Ketobacter sp. MCCC 1A13808: one gene and its partner. The protein of the gene in region 1 interacts with the protein of each later gene in a pairwise test. Links are inferred from orthologs where the notes say so. Each region holds a gene or a part of one and is shown in the gene's direction. Other genes may lie near its edges. The genes, in order: FT643_RS13880 and rlmN.

Region 1 (16,241 bases):
GTTACAGCCACACCGCATTGGTGGTAGCGGTGTCGTTATATTTTCTGCGCATGTTCGCCATAACTGCTTTCTACCATCGTTATTTTGCACATAAGACTTTCAATACCAGCCGCACTGTGCAATTTGTCTTTGCAGTGATCGGCACCTCTGCAACCCAGCGCGGTCCACTTTGGTGGGCTGGCCATCATCGCTGCCATCACCGGACGTCCGATACGCGTCGTGACCCTCATTCCCCCAGAAACGGGTTTTGGCAAAGTCATTGCGGGTGGTTTCTCGGTTTACAGAACTTCAAAACACCAACGCATTTAATCAAGGACTTTTCCCGCTATCCGGAACTGGTCTGGCTCGATCGTTTCGACGTACTGGTGCCTATTTTTTTGGCGATATTGTTATGGTGTACGGGTCAAATTCTAGCGGTTAACGCACCGCATCTGAATACAGACGGTTGGCAGTTGTTGGTGTGGGGATTCTTTATTTCTACGACGGTGTTGCTGCACGCAACGGTGAGTATTAATTCGTTGGCGCATCGAATTGGCAAACGCCGATTTAATACCAACGACGACTCCCGTAACAATCTCTGGCTGGCATTAATCACATTAGGAGAAGGTTGGCACAACAACCATCACTTCTATCCCGGTTCTACACGGCAGGGCTTCTTTTGGTGGGAGGTGGATATAAGCTTCTACATTTTAAAGCTGATGCAATGGAGTGGCCTGGTATGGAATTTAAAATCCGTACCGGAGAAAAAAATGAAATTGATTAAGGAGGCAGTGCGATGAGAGTGGCCATCATTGGTGGTGGTGTGTCCGGGTTAACCGCAGCGCACTATCTTTCGTGCACGCCGGGTGTTGAAGTTACCCTATACGAAGCGAACGATTACATCGGCGGGCATACAGATACTCACGAAGTCTCGATTAACGGTGAAAATGTGAGTGTCGATACCGGATTTATTGTATTTAACGAACATAATTACCCGCAGTTCACTCGCCTTTTACGGTCCCTTGGGGTGGCGTGGCAGGATACGGATATGAGTTTCAGTGCGGTCAATGAGCGTTCCGGGATGGAATATGGGGCTGAGGGATTCAAACGGCTTTTTGCCCAGAAACGGAACCTGATCAATCCGTCCTTCTATCGTATGTTGTGGGATTTGATGCGTTTTTACCGCCAGACTCCATCGGTTTTGTCTGATCAACAGCCGGACTGCACATTAGGCGAGTATCTGAAAACACAGTCGTACAGCAAAGTATTTGTCGAAAATCACATTCTACCCATGGCCAGTGCGTTGTGGTCAGCACCCACTGACACCGTAGCGCAATTTCCTTTAAAGTATTTTATCGCCTTTATGCACAACCACCGTATGCTACAACTGGAAGGGCGACCGCAATGGAAAACCATTTGCGGTGGCTCTCGTCGCTACGTTGATGAGATCGTGCGCCGCTGCACCGGAGAAATACGGACCAGTTGTCCTGTTACAGATGTATCCCGTTCCCGTAGTGGTGTCCGGGTCACAACGCAAGAATACGGCAGTGAGAAGTTTGATAAGGTGATTTTTGCCTGCCACAGTGACCAGGCATTAGGCTTATTAAAAGAGCCCACCGATGCGGAAATCGATATCCTTGGCGCCATTCATTACCAGAAAAACCGGGTGGTCCTGCATACCGACGCCCGTTATATGCCGAAGAACAGGGCCGCGTGGGCAAGCTGGAATGCGCGCGTTTCCGATACGTTGGTCAGCCATTGCAGTGTGAGTTACTGGATGAATTTATTACAGGGGCTGGACTGCGATCGGCCGCTAATCGTGACTTTAAATCCCGCTCAGAATGGCGCCATGGCACTGGACCCGGAATGTGTTCTGGCCAAACGCACCTATCATCACCCGGTCTACACTCACCAGACTCTGGCAGCGCAACAAAGGCGCGATGAAATTAACGGCGTTAACAATACGTTCTATTGTGGTGCCTATTGGGGGTGGGGATTTCATGAGGATGGCGTGACGAGTGCTTTGGACTGCATCAATCGGATCCAACGGGGAGATCAGCATGTTGCAGCATAGCGCTTTGTGTGAAGGCACGATCTATCATGTCAGGCAAAAGCCGCGTCGCCATGCGTTTCAGTATAAAAGTAGTATGGTGTGGTTGGATCTGGACGAAATAGACCAACTGAGCGCATTGCCGTTTTGGTCGGCCACCCGGCGGGCCCTTACCCGGTTTTACCGCAACGATTATCTGGCACCGCATACGATGGAGCTTAAGCAAGCGGTATATCATCTGCTAACAACGAACAGTATCGTGCCTGAACCCGGTAGGGTTGTTTTGTTAACCCAGCTCAGGAGTTGGGGGCACAGTTTTAACCCGGTTTCCTTCTACTTTTGTTATAACCAGTCGAATGAACTCTACGCCATCGTGGCTGAGATTACCAATACACCCTGGCGTGAACGTCATCAGTACGTGCTTCGCTGTGACCAGTTACATAAGTATTATTTTGAGTTCGATAAACAGTTTCATGTGTCGCCCTTTATGCCGATGACGTTGCGTTACTTCTGGAATTTTCGTTTGGAGGGAGACAGCATCGCGATCGATATGAGTTTGAAAGAGGGTAAGGAAACGGTATTTCGTTCTGCACTGAACCTACGAAAAAAGCCTTTAACCCGAGCCCGGGCCGCTTGCAGCAGCGTGCTTTTCCCTTTTCGGTGTCTGCGTGTATTGGCAGCGATATATTGGCAAGCGTTGCGTCTGTGGCTGAAGAAAATACCGCAGTATGATCACCCTGAATCCGCAGATTCCGCTTCACATCATTAAAGGAGAGTTAGCATGTTGGTCTATGAAAACCAGAAAAAATCAACCCGCCAGTCGTCATGGGCAAAGCGATTCTTCTTTAAACTGTGCCGCGATTTCAAACACGGGGAGCTGATTGTTTACGATGAGGGTGAAACATATAATCTGGGCCAGCCCTCGGTAGATCAACTGCAGGTTTCTCTGACTGTCCGCAACAGTAAAACATACCAGATGTTGCTGCTGGGTGGCAGCAACGGCGCTGCGGAAGCGTATATTCAGGGTTATTGGGAAACCGATGATCTTACCGGGCTGATCCGGTTGATGCTTCGCAACCGCAGTCAGCTGGATGCGATGGAAGGGGGTCTTGCAGTTATTACCCAGTTTGCTTCGCGGATCTGGCATGCGTTCAATCGGAACACCAAAAGCGGATCTGACAAAAATATTGCGGCACATTACGATCTGGGGAACACGTTCTTTGAATTGTTCCTGGATAGCAATCTGATGTATTCATCGGCGTTGTTCTACCGCGGAGACGAAACCCTGGAGCAGGCCTCTCGGGCCAAGTTAAAACGCATATGTGAGAAGCTCGAATTGAGTCCGCAAGACCACGTTATTGAAATCGGCAGCGGTTGGGGAGGCATGGCAATCTATGCCGCACGACACTACGGTTGCAAGGTGACTACGACTACGATATCGAAGGAACAGTATTTGGCAACAATAGAGCGGGTTTCAGCGGCGGGTTTGAGTGATCGGATTTCGGTGCTAAAGCAGGACTATCGAGAACTTGAAGGTCAATACGACAAATTGGTCTCAATAGAAATGGTAGAAGCCGTAGGGCATCAGTATCTGGATGGCTATTTCAAAAAGATCAGTCGGTTATTGAAAGCCGATGGTTGTGCTGTTATACAGGCGATAACCATAGATGATGGTCTATATAAGCAAGCGTTGCACAGCGTCGATTTTATAAAACGTTATATTTTCCCCGGCAGTTTTATTCCCTGTGTCAGTGTATTGAATCAAAGCGCAGCACAATCGGGTTTAAAACTGTTTAACCTTGAAGACATCGGGTCGAGCTATGCGCTGACTCTACAGGCCTGGCGTCATCGCTTTCATCAGCAATTGAACAGTGTGCGGGCGCAAGGCTTCGATGAACGTTTTATTCGCATGTGGGATTTTTATTTATGCTATTGCGAAGGGGGCTTCCTGGAACGAACCATCAGCGATGTGCAGTTGACGTTCGTTAAACCCGGAAACCGGCAACCGCAATGGCTGGGTAGCCACTGAGGCTCTATGGATATGCACGTGCTCAAGTTAACCGCACTGCTCTTGATCGCGGTTTTTATCGTCGGCTGGTGGCATCAGGAACAGCGGAAGAATGCTGCCTGGGTCGATGTGATATGGGCGTTCGGCGTGGCCGCTGTAGCACTGATCTACGTTATTGTCGGCAATGGTGATGAAGCGCTGAGGTGGCTGACTGGCGTCATCTATGTCGTTTGGTTTGGCCGTCTCGGCTGGCATCTGGCGCGCCGCGTAGCCGAGGCTCCTCAAGAGGACGGACGTTACGGGTATCTGCGTCAATGGGCGGGGCCGCGTGCATCGCTGGTATTTTTTGCATTTTATTTAACCCAGGCAAGTTGGGTGTGGTTGTTCACCTTGCCGGCCTGGTTATTGGCTCAGGGTGATTGGCCCGGCGCGGGATGGGCTTTGCTGGCGCTCCTGGTCGCCGCGGTGGCGTGGGTGGGTGAATCTTTGGCGGACCACCAACTACAGAAGTTCAAAGCGGAGCCGGCAAACCGCGTAAAAACCTGTCGGGCCGGGTTTTGGTATTACAGCCGTCATCCCAATTATTTTTTTGAGTGGTGCCATTGGTTTGTTTACCCGTTACTGGGAATAGCGACCGCCGGAGGGGCATGGCTATGGCTGGCCCCCCTCATGATGTTTGTATTTTTGTATTTCGTCACCGGCATTCCGTTTACAGAAAAGCAGGCGCTACGGTCACGGGGCGAGGATTACCGTGCCTATCAGCATACAACACCGATGTTTTTTCCCTGGAAACCGAAACCGGGTGCGACCGGTACACGTCGTTAGGAGGCGTAATAGATGATCATTAATTTGGCAGAAAAAGGGTGGATGCCCGATGCGCTTATCCGCTTCGGCATCCGGCGGCTTTGTGAGGAGCGTTTACGGGATGAAACCCTGCGTATGACCCGGAGCCAAGGGCAGACCTATCGTGATTATTTGCAATCGCTACGTGAAAGTCCCATTGCCACTGAAACGGATGCGGCCAATGAGCAGCACTATGAAGTGCCTTCCGGGTTTTATCAATTGGTGTTGGGGCCGCATTTAAAATACAGCAGTTGTTGGTGGGATGAGGGTGTCCGTACACTGGGAGAAGCAGAGCAGGCGATGCTGCAAAAGTACGCCGAGCGGGCACAGCTAAGGGATGGACAGCACATTCTCGAACTTGGTTGTGGCTGGGGTTCGCTAACCTTGTGGATGGCACAACGGTTTCCCCGTTCCCAAATCGTCGCGGTTTCCAATTCCAGCAGTCAGCGTGAATATATCGTCGGGCAAGCGCATCGGCTCAAATTAGCCAACGTCAACGTAATAACCTCCGACGTCAATGATCTGCAGCTGGACCAAACCTTTGACCGGGTTGTCTCTGTTGAAATGTTTGAGCACGTACGTAATTATCAAAAACTGATGCAGCATATCAGTCAGTGGCTGGCGGATGACGGATTGCTGTTTGTGCATATTTTTGGACACCAGGAATTGCTCTATCCTTTTGAAACAGAGGGTGATAAGAACTGGATGGGAAAGTATTTTTTTACCGGTGGCCAGATGCCTTCGGCAGATACATTACCTCAGTTTCAGGATCACCTCGGTTTAATCAATCAATGGTCTGTGCCGGGGTATCATTATCAGAAAACAGCCCGGGCCTGGCTGGATAACCTGGATCGTAACAGAGCCGCGGTCTATGATCTGTTTTGTGATTCTTATGGCCAGGGCCAAGCCGATATCTGGATTCAGCGTTGGCGCATGTTTTTTATGTCGTGCGAAGAATTATTCGGTTATCGCTACGGTAAGGAATGGTTAGTTTTCCACTACCTTTTTGCCAAACTCCCTTAAGCGGGCGACCATTCTCAGACCAAGCAGCGAAATAAACATGGCTTACTCATTACCGAAAAAAAGAAAAGGCATTCAATCGCGCCTGATTCGTGTGTTTGCGATGCAGGCAACGTTAGTGAGTGTCGCTACTGCGTTGGGGGTATTCGCTGCCTACAAAATTGCGGAAAATGTGTTGGTAAAAGAAGCCTTGACCAGTGAAGCCGAACATTATTTTCAACTCGAACAGGCGTATGGCGAATACCCGTTGCCCAATACTAAAAATATGCGCGGTTATAAAGCGCACCTGGACAAGCTTGGTAGCTTACCCGCAGCACTTCAGCCTTTACCTCCGGGCTATGGGCGGCAGCAAATTGATGGAAAGTCGCCTTTGGTATTGGTCACAGAACGAAACGGGGAGCGTCTGTATTTACTGTTCAAGGAAGAACAGGTCTCTAAGCTTGCGATATTTTTCGGCGTCGCACCGTTAACGTTGGTGCTGATCCTGATTTACTCTGCGTCCTGGTTTACTTTTCGTCAATCGCAACGTGTTATTTCTCCCGTGGTGAAACTGGCGAAGGTGGTTGAGGCGGCCAATGTCACCGACAGTCAACATCTTGATCAGGCACTCAAGCCTTTTCACGAGGTGGATGCGGATATCGACAGTTTGGCGACCGCCATCGAACACTTTACCTTTCGTTTGCAATCCTTTGTTGAACGCGAGCGAACCTTTACTCGCGATGCGTCTCATGAATTGCGCACTCCGTTAGCGGTGCTGAAGGGGTCGCTGGATGTGTTGGATCAAATGGAAACGTTTACAGAAAAAGGCGCAACGGTCGTGATGCGCATGCGGCAAACCATTGATGATATGGTGAGTCTGTCGGAAACGCTGTTGATGTTGGCACGGGAAGACGATGGCAAGCTGGATAAGGTCAACATCGTGATCAATGATCTGATCGCCACCCTGGTGACCGGTGTCGTCGCATCTGTCAGCGAAGGCGTGCAGGAGACACGCAGTACCGCTATTGATGTTGTCAATGAGTCTCGATTCGAAGTTCTTGCTCCGGATAAAGTGCTCAATATCCTGTTCACCAATCTGCTTAAGAACGCGCTGGTTCATGGCGCCGGAGCAGCCGTCACGATTCGCATCGGCGCGGAGTCAGTGACCGTGCAGGACGAAGGGCCGGGAATGAATTCCGAGATGCAAAAGAAAGTATTGCAGCCGTTTTATCGTAGTGCCAATGATGGCAAGGGACACGGTTTGGGACTGTCTATTGTGGACCGGTTGTGCCAACGGTTCGGCTGGCAGCTGGAGATCGCCAGCGAGCCGGGTAAGGGCAGCGCTATAACGGTTTATTTCCCCCGAGCCCGCATGTTGTAAATCAAGTTGCAGGGGTTACCAGTTTTACACCCACACCGGGGTAAGTTTGAATCATGGGCTGCGCAAACGGTTTGTCGATGGCTTTCCTAAGCTGATATATATGGCTCCTAAGGGCGTCACTGTCCGGGATCATGTCGCCCCAGAGCTCTCTTTCCAGTGCTTCCCGCTTCACCATGGCAGGGCTTTCGCGCATGAGTATTTTCAAAATCCTGAACCCGGTCGGTTTCAGTGGCAGGTCCCGCCCTTGTCTGGTGGCCGTCATGCTACGGGGATTCAGGATCAGATCGCCCACTTGCAGGGTCTGCTGTTCCAATTCACCCCTTTGACGCCGGATCAGGGCTTGCAGGCGGACATCCAGCTCCGGCAGATCGAACGGCTTGACCAGGTAATCGTCCGCACCATTTTGAAAACCACGCAACTTGTCCTCTAACTGATCGCGGGCAGTCAGCATCAGGATCGGTGTGCTGATCAGGGCTTCAGCGCGCAGTTTGTGGCAGATTTCAAAGCCATTGATACCAGGAAGCAGTATATCCAGCACGATGGCGTCGTATTGATTGGTGGTTGCCAGATGCAGAGCGGATAGACCGTCGGCAGAATAATCCAATGTATAGCCAGCATTTTCCAAATACAGGATAACCGTTTCGGCCAGGGGTTTGTGGTCTTCAACTAACAGGATGGTGGCGACAAAGTCTTCTGCAGGCATGCCGTATTCCCAAATGAATATAAAGTGCGGAGTTGCAATTAATGCCCTCTTATCCAGAGTGCTATTATTGTTTCATACTACTGTAGCATGAACATTTCTTCCCCTGAAGTCGCTTGATTTCTGTTACTATGCGGGCCATTCATTTTTCGTTCAGGAAGTCTCTGCCCGTGTTATCGCTACTCGATTTGCCCCTCGAACCAGCACTACTAAAAGCGACCGAGAATCTGGGTTTCAACAGCGCCACCGAGGTGCAATCCCTGGCCATCCCCGCCATCCTGGAGGGCAGCGACGTTATGGTGTCTGCGCCGACTGGCAGTGGTAAGACTGCGGCTTTTCTGTTGCCGTTGTTACATCGCCTGATGAACATACGCTCTCCTTATAAGGTTAGCCGGGCGCTGATTTTGCTACCGACCCGTGAGCTGGCATTGCAAACCCTGGATCACTTGCAGAAGCTGGCTGAATTCACCGAGATCAAAGCCGCCCTGATCATCGGTGGTGAGTCTTTCAAAAAGCAGCTCAGTACGCTGGGAAAAAATCCGGAAGTACTTATCGCTACGCCGGGCAGGCTGGTAGAGCACATTGAGTCGGAGTCGATGGATCTGGGCAGCATTGAATTTTTGTTGCTGGATGAGGCGGACCGGATGCTGCAAATGGGGTTTGCGGAAGACCTCAAAGTCATTTCATCGCAATGTCGAGCAAAACGCCAGAACCTGCTGTTCTCTGCGACCTTGGATCACGAGAGTATGAGTCCTATCCGGGCGCAGTTTGTTGATCCGGTTTCCATCGAAGTGGGCTCTCAAAAAGCAGACCATAGTCACATAGTACAGCAGTTGGTGTTGTCGGACGATCGCAAGCACAAAGAAGCGCTCACGTTTGCCCTGATCGAAGAGGAGCAAGCGGATAAGGTGTTTGTATTCTGCTCCAGTCGTTTGCAGTGCGAACAGCTCAGTAGCTTTCTGCGATATAAAAAACTCAAGGTCAGCTATATACACGGTGAGCTGAATCAAAGCTTGCGCAAAAAAGTCATGACCGAATTCAGGCAACAACGAATTCAGGTACTGGTGGCGACGGACCTGGCAGCAAGAGGCCTGGATATAGAGGGGGTTGGGCTGGTTATTAATTATTCTGTAGCTCGTACCGGTGATGATCATGCACACCGGGTGGGCAGAACGGGACGGGCAGGCCAGGAAGGGAAGGCGGTTTCCCTGATCTCTGATTTGGAGTGGAATAAAATGGCCAGTATCCAACGTTATTTGGGCATAACTTTGAGGCGTCGTGTCGTGCAGGGCCTGAAAGCCCAGTATACCGGGCCTAAAAAGCTCAAGAATTCAGGTAAGGCTGCAGGCACCAAAAAGAAAAAGAAGAAAATAAAAACGGGTGCCGTGAAAAAGAAAGCCAAAAAGGGATAAATCAGTGCTTACTCAGGCTAATTGTGAGCTTGATTACAGTCTATAGGGGTGTAGTATGGTATTTTTCTGTTCAACCCTGAATGAAGTTTGTCTTCAGTAAACACAGACAACCTACAATACAAAAGGAATTTGCTATGTGGACCAAACCAACTTATCAGAACGTTCGTCTCGGCTTTGAAATCACGATGTATTTCTCAGTCCGTTGAATACTTGGTTCGCTAACCTGATTTAACTCAGTCCGAGCCTGTCCTTCCGGATTTTCACTTTTAGCAGCGGCGCCGTGGGTGTTAGCTGCTTTTGGTTTTATCCGTTATTTTTCTTCTGACGTCTAATGTTGTTTTCCGATGTATATCCGAATTTTAGGTTCTGCTGCCGGTGGCGGGTTTCCGCAGTGGAATTGTAATTGCCCGAACTGCCGTGGCGTACGCAAGGGTACGCTGAATGCGCTGCCCAGAACCCAGTCTTCCATTGCGGTCAGTGCAGATGGTGTGGCGTGGGTGTTATTCAATACCTCACCGGACATTCTGACACAACTTGCTGCCAACCCCGATTTGCAACCCGCGCGGCAATTGCGTGATACCGCCATTAAAGCCATTGTGTTTATGGACAGTCAGATCGATCATACCACCGGTTTACTGATGCTGCGGGAAGGTTGTCCTCATGAAGTCTATTGTACGGATATGGTGTATGAGGATCTTACGACCGGTTTTCCGTTGTTTAATATGCTCAAGCACTGGAATGGGGGAATCAACCGATTTGATATTCCTTTGGATGGGGAATCCTTTGCCATCGGGGGGATAGAACATCTCCGTTTTACTGCGATTCCTGTTTCCGGCAAGGCGCCGCCTTACAGCCCGCATCGCCAGGATCCGCATGTCGGCGATAACATCGGTATTTTGGTGACCGATGAGCGTAGCGGCAAAACGTTGTTTTATGCACCGGGCCTCGGTCAAATGACGTCGTTAACCCTGGAATGCATGGCGGCGGCGGATTGTTTGTTGGTGGACGGAACATTCTGGCAGGAAGATGAGATGGCGGTGGCGGGGCTGGGTGATCGCAAGGCCGCGGACATGGGCCATTTGCCGCAATCCGGACCGCAGGGTATGTTGAATTTGTTAGGTTCCATGTCCAAGCCCCGCAAAATTCTGATTCACATCAATAACACCAACCCCATACTCGACGAAAATTCCCCGCAACGAATGCAGGTACAGGCAGAGGGCGTGGAAGTGGCTTACGACGGTATGCGCATAGAGTTGAATTGATCATGGATAACGAATCGAGCGCGCCCGATCAACCAACGCTTCACCGTGCTTTTCATGTGAATAGTCATTATCGTCTGCAGTGGGAAGAAGCCCAGCAATGCCACGTGTTGCTGTATCCGGAGGGCATGGTGCGCCTCAGTGCAACCGCTACAGAAATTTTACAACGTTGTCTGGAGCCGGTCACTCTTTCGGCCTTGGTGACCCGGTTATGTGCTGCATTTGCAGATGCACCGGCGGATGTAATAGCGCAGGATGTAGAAGAGTTCGTCGCGGATGCGCTGCAGCAAGGCTGGCTGGTTGATGCCGGCTGAATCATTTTTTAACAGCGCCCGTCCGATCCCGCTGTGGTTGTTGGCGGAGCTGACTTACGCCTGCCCATTGCAATGCCCCTACTGTTCGAATCCAACGGATTTTTATCGTAGCCGTAAGCACGAGCTGAATACGGCGCAATGGATTGATGTTTTGCAGCAGGCACGAAAGTTAGGTGCAGTGCAATTGGGCTTATCCGGTGGCGAGCCGTTGTTGCGCCAGGATCTGCCAGAAATTTTGGCGGCGGCGAAATCGCTTGGATATTTCTGTAATCTGATTACCTCCGCCGTTGGTCTAACCACGGAGAAGCTGGATCAGTTTAAACGGCTCGGTCTGGATCATATCCAGATTAGCTTTCAGGGTAGCGATCGCGAAACCAATCACCGTTTTGGCGGTACTGATAGTTTTGATCACAAGCTGGCGATGACCCGGAGTGTGATCGAGCGTCAGATCGCCCTGGGTCTGAACTTTGTTTTACATCGCCATAACCTGCATCAGGTTCCTGATTTTTTGCGACTGGCTGCTTCCTTGGGTGCCCAATTTGTCGAGCTGGCGAATACGCAATATTACGGCTGGGCTTTGCAGAACCGGCAGCAACTGTTGCCTACTCGTGAACAGCTTCAAAAGGCAGAAGAGCAAACCAATGACTTTCGTAAGCAGCATCCGGCGATGGACGTGTTTTTTGTCGCCCCTGATTATTATGAAACCCGTCCGAAAAAATGCTGCAATGGTTGGGCCACCACGTTTATGACGGTAGCACCTGATGGAGACGTTTTACCCTGTCAGAGCGCCAGGGTGATACCCGGTTTAGCCATTCCCAATGTAAAGCAGGCGTCCCTGCAAAGCATTTGGCATGATTCGGCGGCTTTTAATCAATTCCGCGGTACGCAATGGATGCAGGAGCCGTGCAAGAGCTGTCCGGAAAAAGAGGCGGATCTGGGAGGTTGTCGTTGTCAGGCGTTCTTGCTGACCGGGGATGTGCACGCCGCCGATCCCGTGTGTGAATTATCGCCGCAGCACCATTTGATTACCGATTTCCTGGTACAAGCCACGGAAAAGGAGTCCCTGTCAACACTGGCGTCTTCACGGCCGCATTCCGATGCCGTCGATAAAATCGTCTGGCGCAACAGCCGCAATGGGAAAGCCTTGGCAGATTGCCCCGAATAAACTTAAAAAGTCCGTCATTAGCAGAGCCTATTTCTTATGAACACGCCTTTAACCAAGCAGCAGTTCGAACAGGCCTTGAGAGCAAAAGGTCGCCTGTACCATATTTACCATCCGTTTCAAGTGCGGATGAATCAGGGGTTGTGTACGCAGCAGGAGATTCAAGGCTGGGTTGCCAATCGTTATTACTATCAGGTTAATATTCCCCTAAAGGATGCGGCAATACTGGCGAATTGTACTGACCGGGACGTGCGCAGAGAGTGGGTTCAGCGCATCCTGGATCACGATGGTGCCGACGGAGAAGAGGGTGGTATCGAAGCCTGGTTACGATTGGGCGAAGCGGTTGGAATGTCCCGTGAAGACATCGTTTCCCAGCAACGTGTATTGCCCGGCGTTCGCTTTGCCTGCGATGCCTATGTTAACTTTGCTCGCCGTGCCAGCTGGCAGGAGGCCGCTTGCTCTTCGTTGACGGAGTTGTTTGCACCGGAAATTCACCGCAGCCGATTGGATAACTGGCCGCAGCATTACCGCTGGATTGAGCCGCAGGGCTATCAGTATTTCCAATCCCGTTTGTCTCAGGCACGCCGGGATGTGGAGCACGGTCTCCGTATCACCTTGGATTATTTTGAGACCCGCGAAGCGCAAAATCATGCGCTTTCTATTCTGCAATTCAAACTGGATGTACTTTGGAGCATGCTGGACGCGATGCACATGGCCTATGTACATCAGCAGCCCCCTTTTCACAGTTGCCCTTTAGACGTATCGCACTGAAACGCGAATCAAAACCTCATCTAAAGACAAAAAAGGCAGACTGGTTTCTCAGCCTGCCTTTTTTGTTGCTGATCAAAGGCTACCAGTAAGTGGCTCTCAGATACTCCGCGATAGCCGTTGCGCATTGCGTATCGCAGGAGCCTGGATTGCGTGGTGGCATCGTGTCAGTGGTTTCCCCTACGAAGCCTTCGAAGTCCGTCGCCTGATCCAGTGCGGGAAAGGTGCCGCCCTGTGCCTGGTCACCATGACATCCCGAGCACTGCTGCTCATATAGCTCGGCGCCGACTGTGAAATCCGGCTCGGTGGGCTCTGTCGGGTCAACCGGGTCTGTGGGTTCTTCCGGCTCGGTGGGCTCTGTCGGGTCGACCGGGTCTGTAGGTTCTTCCGGGTCTGTGGGCTCGCTTGATTCAGGCAAACCGAGTACGAAGGTCGCGTTTCCGGGGCCGCCCTGGTATTGGGTTTCACCGCCAAACACGTTGTAGCCTGAGTTGATCAACAGATTACTGCCGCCGATCACTGGCCCGACTGAGTCGATGGTGCCGCCGCTGCCCAGGATGCCGTTGATGCCCTGCACACGGGTGTCTGTGTCGAACGTCCACAAGGGTGTGCCGTCACTGGACTTAAATGCGTGCATTACACCATCCAGTGAGCCTGCGAAAACAACATCATTGGTCACGGCGACAGACGCGGAGAAAGAGGAGTTGAATTCTTCGCCCTGGTACATATGGGTAGGGTGTTGTTCCCAAAGGATGTCACCGGTGTTCAGGTCCAATGCAAATACCCCGGGTCGTTCTTCATCCGGCATGGCGATGTCCGGATCAATCAACGCTGGGGCTTTATCAGCAATCCCCACGTAAACTCGACTCGCATCCGCTGCCATATTCCAGTGAACACCGCCCAGCTTGCTGCCCACGCCGAGTTGACGTTTCCAGTTTAATGCACCGCTTTCCGGATTCAGGGAGTAGACGGTGCCGCTTTTGTCACCGGCTATGAGTGTGCGTCCATCCTGCACCAGAATCGGTGAAGCACCGAAGTCAAAATCCAGCCCGGTTAACGAGTCGTCATTGAAGAGCGTCCAAACGTCTCCCGTCCGGGCCTGGAATATCCATTTTTCTTTGCCCGTGTCCAGATCCACTGCGATGATCGCGTCCGAGGTCATCGTAGCGGGTTCAGAATAGTTCTGGCCAGTGCCGAAATAAACCGAGTTGCGTGCGACATCAATGGTCGGAGTCGACCAGACCGGTGCCCCGCTCGGGCCTTGGAAATCGCCATAGATCATCGCTGCTTCGGTGGTATGGTATTGCCATAGATCCATGCCGGTAAGGGCGTCGTAGGCACGTACCATACCGTGATTATCACAGCACGGTTCAACGATCGGTGTGAATACCTCGATACTGCTAACAGGTACAATCAATTTGCCGTCATGGAACAGCATACCGCCGGTTAACATCTGGCGTGCCTGGCTCGGTTCGCTGTCGTCGATACCGGCGAAATCCTTCCAGCGTAATTGACCGGATTTTGCGTCCACTGCATGGACACTGCCGTCTCGATCTCCGACAAACACCATGCCGATACTGGGTTCATAGAGAACGGATGAAGTCCGCAGTTCGAACTCACTTTCGTACTGCCAATATTCACAACCTGTGGTGCGATTGACGGCATGTAGGCTGTTGCTTCCGATCACGAACACGGCTTGCTCTGTTACTGCTGGTGCACCACGTTTGGATTCCGTGTTCGGGGCAACGTGTGCAAATTTGAATTCGAGCTGATCGACATTAGAAGAGTTAATGGCCGATACCGCGTTGCGGGTGTTTTCCAGATCAAAGCCCAGGCTATTGGATAGAATGGGAGCAGACAAATCGACACTGTCAGTACAGCGGCCAGCGTCCGGCGTGCCTTCGCCCAGAATCGGTCCTGTTGGCTCCGGGTCCACTGGATCGGTCGGTTCTTCCGGGTCGGTATCACCCCAATAAGTTAGCGCCAGGTATTCCACAATTTCAGTCGCACAATCGAGATCACAGGCGGAGGGGTCGATTGGCGGCATTGTGTTATGGGTAGCAGTAATCGCGGCCGCTTTATTCAGGGGCACGTTTAAGGGGACGCCAATTGGATCACCTTCAGCCGTTTCACCATGGCAGCTGGCACATTGGAACAGATACTGTTGTTGACCTGCAGTAACATCAGGTCCCTCACCAGGATCGGTAGGATCAGTAGGATCAGGCCGTTCGCCTTTCAGTTTGATATTCTGAACCCGATAACTTTCAAAGAAACTGCTGGTATCGACAGAAAAATGAAGCGTCAGGGTTTGTGCATTTTGCGGTATACCGTTCAACGCAAAAGTCGCGTTTCCGTTTGCAGAATTAGTAGATGAAAGTGTCACCAACTCAGATCCATCTACTGAATAAGCGGCCATGCCGGATTCATCGTTGTCCAATCGGTTGGTGAAATGCTGGAAGGAAATCTCCAGATTTTGATAGCCCTCGATCTGAATCGGGTGAGAGGTTATGGCGCCATCACTGCTGCCCCAAAATCCGCCTCGTAATCGAACGCCATTGCTTCCGACCGAAAGGCTTCCGGAGTCAGTGAACTGCTGCAGGGAATCGAGTTTGTCTTCAAAAATTAATTCTTTGGCGTGAAGGGTGTTGCTCAGGGTAAGTGAACCTAGCGCGATCACCAGCATCCCCGCATGCCGGAGTGATCTTTGGCGATTATCCATCATCGCTCTCCTGTCGGTAGAATGGATTACAGATTTTTGGGTGCTAAAACGTGGTGCAAATTAAAAATACAATAATATTTAATAGAGTCTTCCAAGCGCATTATAGAAAGTTGGGTGTGCAGTAAAACGCAAAAATAATTTTAGTTTTGTATTTGAGGGGTCGATCACAGAGTCTTAAACCAGTGAAATTTTCGAGGCTAATAAGAGAAAAATATAACGTGTTTCGTGAGGTGCGAAAGCAGGTTGAAGTGGACAAATCCGGTGGCGCTTTGTCGTTTTCAGTGCATTAAAAGGTGCGAATATTAAATGAGGTGATCGGTCATTGATTTGTGTGAAGAATACAAACCAATGACCGATACCGGTTAAATTTTTATGAATGGAACGACCTAAGCATCAGAGACGGAAATTTGCACCAAACAAAAAGGTATCCAGATCGCCGCCGTCATAGTCTGAATTTTCGTATGAACCGTACAGTTCAAGATTGGGTTGGGGAAAATAGCTGACCTGGAGCGTGAGATCCTGGCTGTCTTGACTGGAGTTGTCATCAACGCTGGTATCGGCAAACCCCAGCCCCAATCCGAGATCGTAATTTATAAAGTACATCGCGCTCAGGTCAATAATCCGGATGTCCCCCAATGTGAGCGAGG
Region 2 (6,304 bases), on another replicon or contig:
GCCAGATGACCTGGCATTAGCTGCGGTTCGCTTTTCGCTCGGTAGATTCACAACCGAAGAAGAAATCGATTTCACCATTCAGTATGTCACCCAGACCCTGGCGCGGCTTCGAGTGTGACAAGTTGATTGCCCCCCATACTAAAACGCAATAAACCTGCGTATAATCGCCGCATCCTGACTGACCGGCACTGGCGTTTATTCGTGTCGGTCTACCAGCTTTATTTAACCCATTGAAAACTATAGTTATTGGAGAGAAACATGGCGGTAGAACGCACTTTATCCATCATTAAGCCTGATGCTGTTGGTAAAAATGTGATTGGTGAAATTATCACCCGATTTGAGAAAACCGGACTGAGCGTGGTTGCGGCCAAGCTGGTTCAGTTGTCGGACCAGGTAGCCGGTGGATTTTACGCGGAACATAAAGAGCGGCCTTTTTATAAAGATCTGGTTGCGTTTATGACTTCCGGCCCGGTGTTGGTTCAAGTGCTGGAAGGTGAGAATGCAGTTGCACTTAACCGTGAACTGATGGGTGCCACCAACCCTTCTGAAGCCGCAGCCGGAACTATCCGTGCTGATTTCGCTCAAACCATCGATGAAAATGCGGTTCACGGTTCTGACTCCACCACTTCCGCTGCCCGTGAAATCGGTTATTTCTTTGCAGAAAGCGAGTTGTGCGAGCGTACACGCTAATTGCTTGAAATTGCAGAATTAAGCTAGGCTTATACAAATAGGTATAGGCCTGGGTAAGATCAAATGGAGTCCCAGGGCTCCATTTGTCGTATTAAAGCCACCGACCAGGGTTATATAACCCCCTCAGACAGGTCCGCCATGAACCAAGTCAGTCAAAAAAGCACGAATAAAATCAATTTGTTGGGGTTGACCCGCCAGCAGATGGAAGATTTCTTCGAGAGCCTCGGAGAGAAGCGCTTTCGTGCCCATCAAATCATGAAGTGGGTTCACTTTTTTGGCGTCGATGATTTTGAGGCGATGACCAATATCGGCAAAGGGTTGCGTGGAAAACTCGCGGAAGTGGCTGAAATCAAAGGGCCGGCTGTTGAGTTGGAACACTTCTCAAGCGATGGCACCCGCAAATGGGTGGTGGATTTGGGGCAGGGCAATAAAGTGGAAACGGTTTTCATCCCTGACGGCAAGCGCGGCACTCTATGTGTTTCATCGCAGGTAGGGTGTGCTTTGGACTGCAGCTTTTGCTCCACCGGAAAGCAAGGTTTTCAACGAGACCTGAGCGTGGATGAAATAATAGGTCAGTTATGGATTGCCCAACGCTCGTTTGGAGCCCCTGAAAACCACGGAATTCGCAATATCACTAATATCGTCATGATGGGTATGGGTGAACCATTGTTGAATTTTGAGAACGTGGTCACGGCAATGGAGATCATGAAAGATGATCTTGGCTATGGGGTTGCTAAAAAGCGACTTACACTCAGTACATCGGGTGTGGTTCCCAAGATGTACGAGCTGTATGACCGCATTGATGTAGCGTTGGCGGTGTCACTGCATGCGCCCAATGACGAGTTGCGTGATCAGTTGGTTCCCATCAATAAAAAGTATCCGTTATCTGCATTGATGGCGGCATGTCGTCGATATGTTGATCAGTTTCCTGACACGCGGCGTGTCACTATGGAATATGTATTGATGGATGGTGTGAATGATAAATACGAGCATGCCGAGCAGCTGGTGGCGCTTTTGCAGGATGTGCCCTCTAAAATTAATCTGATACCGTTCAACCCGTTTCCCAGCTCCGGATACAAGCGACCTAACGGAATGCGCATAAAGGCATTTCAGGACCGTTTAATTAAAGCCGGTTTCGTCACGACGATACGCACCACGCGGGGCGATGATATTGATGCAGCCTGCGGTCAGCTAGTTGGCCAAGTGCAGGATCGCACCCGCAGGGCGGCGCAGTGGCAGGCTAAAATTGCAGAAAAGGCCGCAAACAGTCAAAAAGGTAAGCAAATACCGGTGCAACAGGTATCTGTACACAAACAATCGTAACCAGTATTAAGGTTGGAGAATGAGGCTGAGGAATCCGCTAAAAATAGTATCACCCATCGTCGTGGTGGTATGCGTTGTATTATCGGGTTGTGTCACTGAAACGAATGACCCTTTGGCTCAAAACAAGGATCCGGCGAAAGCGGTGAAAACCTATGTTGAGGCCGCGACGCGTTATATGCAGCTAAACCAAATGGCTAACGCAGATCGTACGCTGAAACGGGCCCATGAAATCGCCCCGGATGACCCTGCGGTTAATAATGCGCTAGCCTTGTTTTACACCATTGAAGGCGAAGACGAGCAGGTAGAAAGATACTACAAAAAGGCGTTGTCGGGGGATCAGGCTTTTTCACAGGCCCGCAATAACTACGCCTCATATTTATATCGCAAAGAGCGATATCAGGATGCTATTGACCAGCTAGAAAAAGTCGCCAAGGACTATCGTTATCAGCGCCGTTATACTGCATTCGAAAATCTGGGGGTGTGTTATCTGAAAGTGGGCGAACGGGAGGATGCGCGCAAAGCGTTTAACCGGGCGCTTCAACTCAACACCAATATGCCCGTATCGACGCTGGAACTGGCTGAACTGGCGCTGGAAGACGGGGATAATCAACTAACCGAGAGATACTTGAGAAAGTATGAGAAGATAGCGCCTTCAAGCCCAAAACAACTTTGGATAGGTATACGGTTGCAGCGTAGACTCGGCGATAAAGACAAAGTGGCCAGTTATGCACTAGCATTAAAGAGTATGTTTCCAGGATCAGATGAATATAAAGCCTACAAGGCGTCATTATAACCATGACTGCTTTACCCGGTAAGCCGGCGGCCAACGCCGACCAGAATATAGATGCTAACGTGGAGCCGCTGGTTAGTGCGTCTCCCGGTGCCCGCCTGAGAAAAACCAGGGAATCATTGCATTTGGGGGTGGCTGAAGCCGCCCAGTCACTGAATTTGTCACCCGGTGTTGTCAAAGCACTGGAGGCGGATGATTACCGAACTTTACCCAATGCGACTTTCGTGAAGGGGTACATCCGCAGCTATGCCCGTGTATTGGGTATTGCCAGCGAAGACCTGGTGCGTTCGTACGAGGCCATTACCGGATGCGACAAACCGAAACCCGTCATAACCATAGAGCCACCTAAAACCGGACCCAAGGGTGGGCCCATCCTGATCGTATTTGTGGTTCTGATTGTTGCAGCAGCGCTGGTCACGTTCTTTTACGTAACAGAAGACAGTCCGGGCGCGGCGGAGCGGACAAACCCGGATCAACCGGTGACTCAGGATACGGCCATTCACCCTGAACAAAGTGCGTCTGTGGTGTCACCGGATATCAAGGTAGTGACCGTATCCGGTCAGGCTGCCGGGGAAACCCATGCGCAGGCAAGTGCAGAACCCGCCTCAAGTGGTATGACCGGGAACACAGTAGAAGACGATGGTGAAACCTGGATAAAAGACGATTCTGCAGAGGTTGCAGGCACAGATACACCTCGATCTTCCGGTAGTGAGTCTGAAATCAGCGCCGCTGAATACAGTTCATCTCCGGCTCAAGAAGTCAGCCCGCAGGCTGCGGTGGTGGATACGGCGCCGCCCAAGCCACAAGTCATTCCTTTTTCAGAGCTTGCTGGCTCAGAAAACGCGGCATCACCGGAGACCGAGGCAGGCGCTGTCATCACCGGAGAGATCAGCATGACCTTTACGGGAGACTGCTGGGTGGAAGTGCGAGATGGCAAGGGTGAACTGATTTACTCCAATTTAAAGCGACTAGGCGAGACTTTGACCCTGGATGGGCAGGTACCGTTAGAAGCAAAATTGGGTAATGGTAACGTGGTATCTTTGAGTTACAACGGCAAGCCGGTTTCTTTCCGGGTGCCTTCCCATAAGGTAGTTCGTGTCCGCCTGGGGGAATAGTCCCGGTACATAGCAATAGTCATCAATAAGCCTTAATATAGCGCCCTGGTTAACCTCGGTCAGGAGTACAGCATGCATTTTGAATCGCCCATCAAGCGCCGTAAGTCTCGTAAGATTATGGTAGGAGACGTTCCTGTGGGTGGGGATGCACCAATCACCGTGCAAACCATGACCAACACCGAAACCTGTGATGTTGCGGCAACAGTAGGCCAGATTCGGCGCATGGAAGAGGCGGGTGTAGACATTGTCAGGGTCTCTGTGCCCTCGCTGGAAGCGGCTGATGCGTTCGGCAAGATCCGCAAGCAAGTCAATGTGCCTTTGGTGGCCGACATCCACTTCGACTATAGGATCGCGTTGGCCGTTGCAGAAAAAGGCGTAGATTGCCTGCGTATTAATCCGGGCAACATCGGCCGCGAAGACCGTATTCGGGCAGTGGTCGATGCTGCTGTAGATAAAAACATTCCGCTGCGGATTGGCGTTAACGCCGGTTCCCTGGAAAAAGACCTGCAGAAGAAATACGGAGAGCCCACGCCTGCAGCTCTGGTTGAATCCGCCATGCGGCATGTCGATATTCTTGATCGGATGAATTTTCAAAACTTTAAATTGAGCCTGAAAGCGTCGAACGTGTTTATGACCGTGGCTGCCTACAGGTTAATTGCAGAGCAAATCGAGCAGCCCTTGCATTTAGGCGTAACCGAAGCGGGTGGGCTCAGATCCGGTACCGTAAAATCGGCCATCGCCCTGGGGGCGTTGCTGATGGAAGGCATTGGCGATACGTTGCGAATTTCGCTGGCAGCGGACCCGGTAGAAGAGGTGAAAGTCGGGTTTGATATTCTGAAAAGCCTGGGATTACGCACCAAGGGCATTAACTTTATTGCCTGCCCTAGCTGCTCGCGGCAAAACTTTGACGTTATAACCACTGTAAACGCCCTGGAATCGCGGCTTGAAGACATCAAAACGCCCTTGGATGTGGCCATTATCGGTTGTGTGGTGAATGGCCCCGGAGAGGCGAAAGAAGCGCATATCGGGCTTACCGGTGGCTCACCTCACAACTTGATTTTCCGCGGCGGTAAGCCCAGTCACAAAGTCGATAACGCAGAACTGATCGATGAATTAGAGCAAGTGATTCGTAAACGCGCAGCGGAAGTTGACAGCGAATCTGAAGCACCCGTCAAGATTACCCTGGGCCTCTGAGCCCCGCCGCAGGCGTTAGTGTTATCCAGGTACATTCTGGCTTATAATCTGGCCCCTGATTTCCGGAGAGTATACTCCGCGACAAGCAAATTTCTTTATCAATAAAGGGGTTCCCGCACATTGAGTAAGCGCATTAAGGCGATTCGCGGCATGAACGACATTCTGCCGCAGAACGCTGTTATCTGGCAGTACCTTGAGGGCACTGTGCGCCGTGTGTTGCAGCAGTACGGATATGGTGAGATCCGTCTTCCTATTGTCGAATACACTGATTTGTTCAAGCGTTCCATCGGTGAGGTCACCGACATTGTCGAAAAAGAGATGTACACCTTTGAAGATCGTAACGGCGAACGGCTGACGTTGCGTCCGGAAGGAACAGCCGGTTGTGTGCGGGCAGGCGAGGAGAACGGCCTGCTCTATAACCAGATTCAGCGTTTATGGTATGCGGGGCCCATGTTCCGCTATGAAAAACCACAAAAGGGCCGTTATCGCCAGTTTCATCAGATCGGTGTGGAAACATTCGGTATGGGTGGTCCGGATATTGATGCTGAATTGATCATTATGACGGCTCGCTTGTGGCGTGAGCTGGGGCTGGCGGATCAGGTGACGCTTCAGCTTAATAGCCTGGGCAGTAACGAAGCGCGGGCCGAGTTTCGAGCAGCTTTGGTCGATTATCTGACTCTGCACTTTGATCAACTGGATGAAGATAGCCAGCGGCGACTTGAAAGTAACCCCTTACGGGTGCTGGATAGCAAAAATGAAGGCACGCAGGCGGTGCTGAAAGCAGCGCCGAGCTTGCAGGATTATCTGGATCAAGAGTCGCAGCAGCATTTCAGTCAATTAAAGTCGCTACTGGATGCAGCCGGGGTGGCCTACGAGATTAACCCGAATCTGGTGCGGGGGCTGGATTATTACAGCAAAACCGTGTTCGAGTGGGTTACAACCGCCCTGGGTGCACAGGGTACGGTCTGTGCCGGAGGGCGCTATGATGGCCTGGTGGAACAGTTGGGGGGCAAGGCAACACCCGCAGTCGGGTTTGCCATGGGCATCGAACGTTTGGTGTTATTGCTCGAAGCCAGTGACGTGACCGCTCACCTGAGTGTTGCGCCAGATTGCTACGTGATTTCCGAGGATTCGCTGCAGGGAATCCTGCTTTCGGAATTGCTACGAAACCAAATCCCCAGGTTGAAAGTCC

Evidence for each region.
Region 2: the proteins of FT643_RS13880 (region 1) and rlmN interact in binary tests that used the Escherichia coli proteins (3 or more experiments, as listed by UniProt). The link is inferred for Ketobacter sp. MCCC 1A13808 from one-to-one orthologs.

The regions. Positions count from the first base shown.
Region 1 is NZ_VRKW01000007.1:60,672-76,912, reverse strand. What follows is about bases 7,281-10,251. They hold FT643_RS13880 (DEAD/DEAH box helicase), read left to right. Parts: upstream 7,281-8,130; coding sequence 8,131-9,372; downstream 9,373-10,251. Other genes in these bases: pqqB (pyrroloquinoline quinone biosynthesis protein PqqB), read left to right, coding at 9,717-10,251; pqqA (pyrroloquinoline quinone precursor peptide PqqA), read left to right, coding at 9,453-9,578; FT643_RS13885 (response regulator transcription factor), read right to left, coding at 7,281-7,963. Outside these bases: FT643_RS13920 (acyl-CoA desaturase), read left to right, coding at 1-779; FT643_RS13915 (NAD(P)/FAD-dependent oxidoreductase), read left to right, coding at 776-2,053; FT643_RS13910 (DUF1365 domain-containing protein), read left to right, coding at 2,040-2,798; FT643_RS13905 (SAM-dependent methyltransferase), read left to right, coding at 2,811-4,058; FT643_RS13900 (DUF1295 domain-containing protein), read left to right, coding at 4,065-4,862; FT643_RS13895 (SAM-dependent methyltransferase), read left to right, coding at 4,875-5,903; FT643_RS13890 (sensor histidine kinase), read left to right, coding at 5,941-7,260; more of FT643_RS13885, read right to left, coding at 7,262-7,280; more of pqqB, read left to right, coding at 10,252-10,634; pyrroloquinoline quinone biosynthesis peptide chaperone PqqD, read left to right, coding at 10,637-10,945; pyrroloquinoline quinone biosynthesis protein PqqE, read left to right, coding at 10,935-12,110; pyrroloquinoline-quinone synthase PqqC, read left to right, coding at 12,147-12,878; FT643_RS13850 (outer membrane protein assembly factor BamB family protein), read right to left, coding at 12,958-15,597; FT643_RS13845 (hypothetical protein), read right to left, coding at 15,988-16,241. UniProt on the Escherichia coli protein: DEAD-box RNA helicase involved in the assembly of the 50S ribosomal subunit at low temperature. Exhibits RNA-stimulated ATP hydrolysis and RNA unwinding activity. Acts before DeaD.
Region 2 is NZ_VRKW01000018.1:36,772-43,075, reverse strand. Bases 1-2,920 are described here. They hold rlmN (dual-specificity RNA methyltransferase RlmN), read left to right. Parts: upstream 1-828; coding sequence 829-2,013; downstream 2,014-2,920. Other genes in these bases: FT643_RS20660 (RodZ domain-containing protein), read left to right, coding at 2,809-2,920; pilW (type IV pilus biogenesis/stability protein PilW), read left to right, coding at 2,033-2,806; ndk (nucleoside-diphosphate kinase), read left to right, coding at 259-690; FT643_RS20680 (IscS subfamily cysteine desulfurase), read left to right, coding at 1-118. In the rest of the region: more of FT643_RS20660, read left to right, coding at 2,921-3,918; ispG (flavodoxin-dependent (E)-4-hydroxy-3-methylbut-2-enyl-diphosphate synthase), read left to right, coding at 3,991-5,112; hisS (histidine--tRNA ligase), read left to right, coding at 5,233-6,304.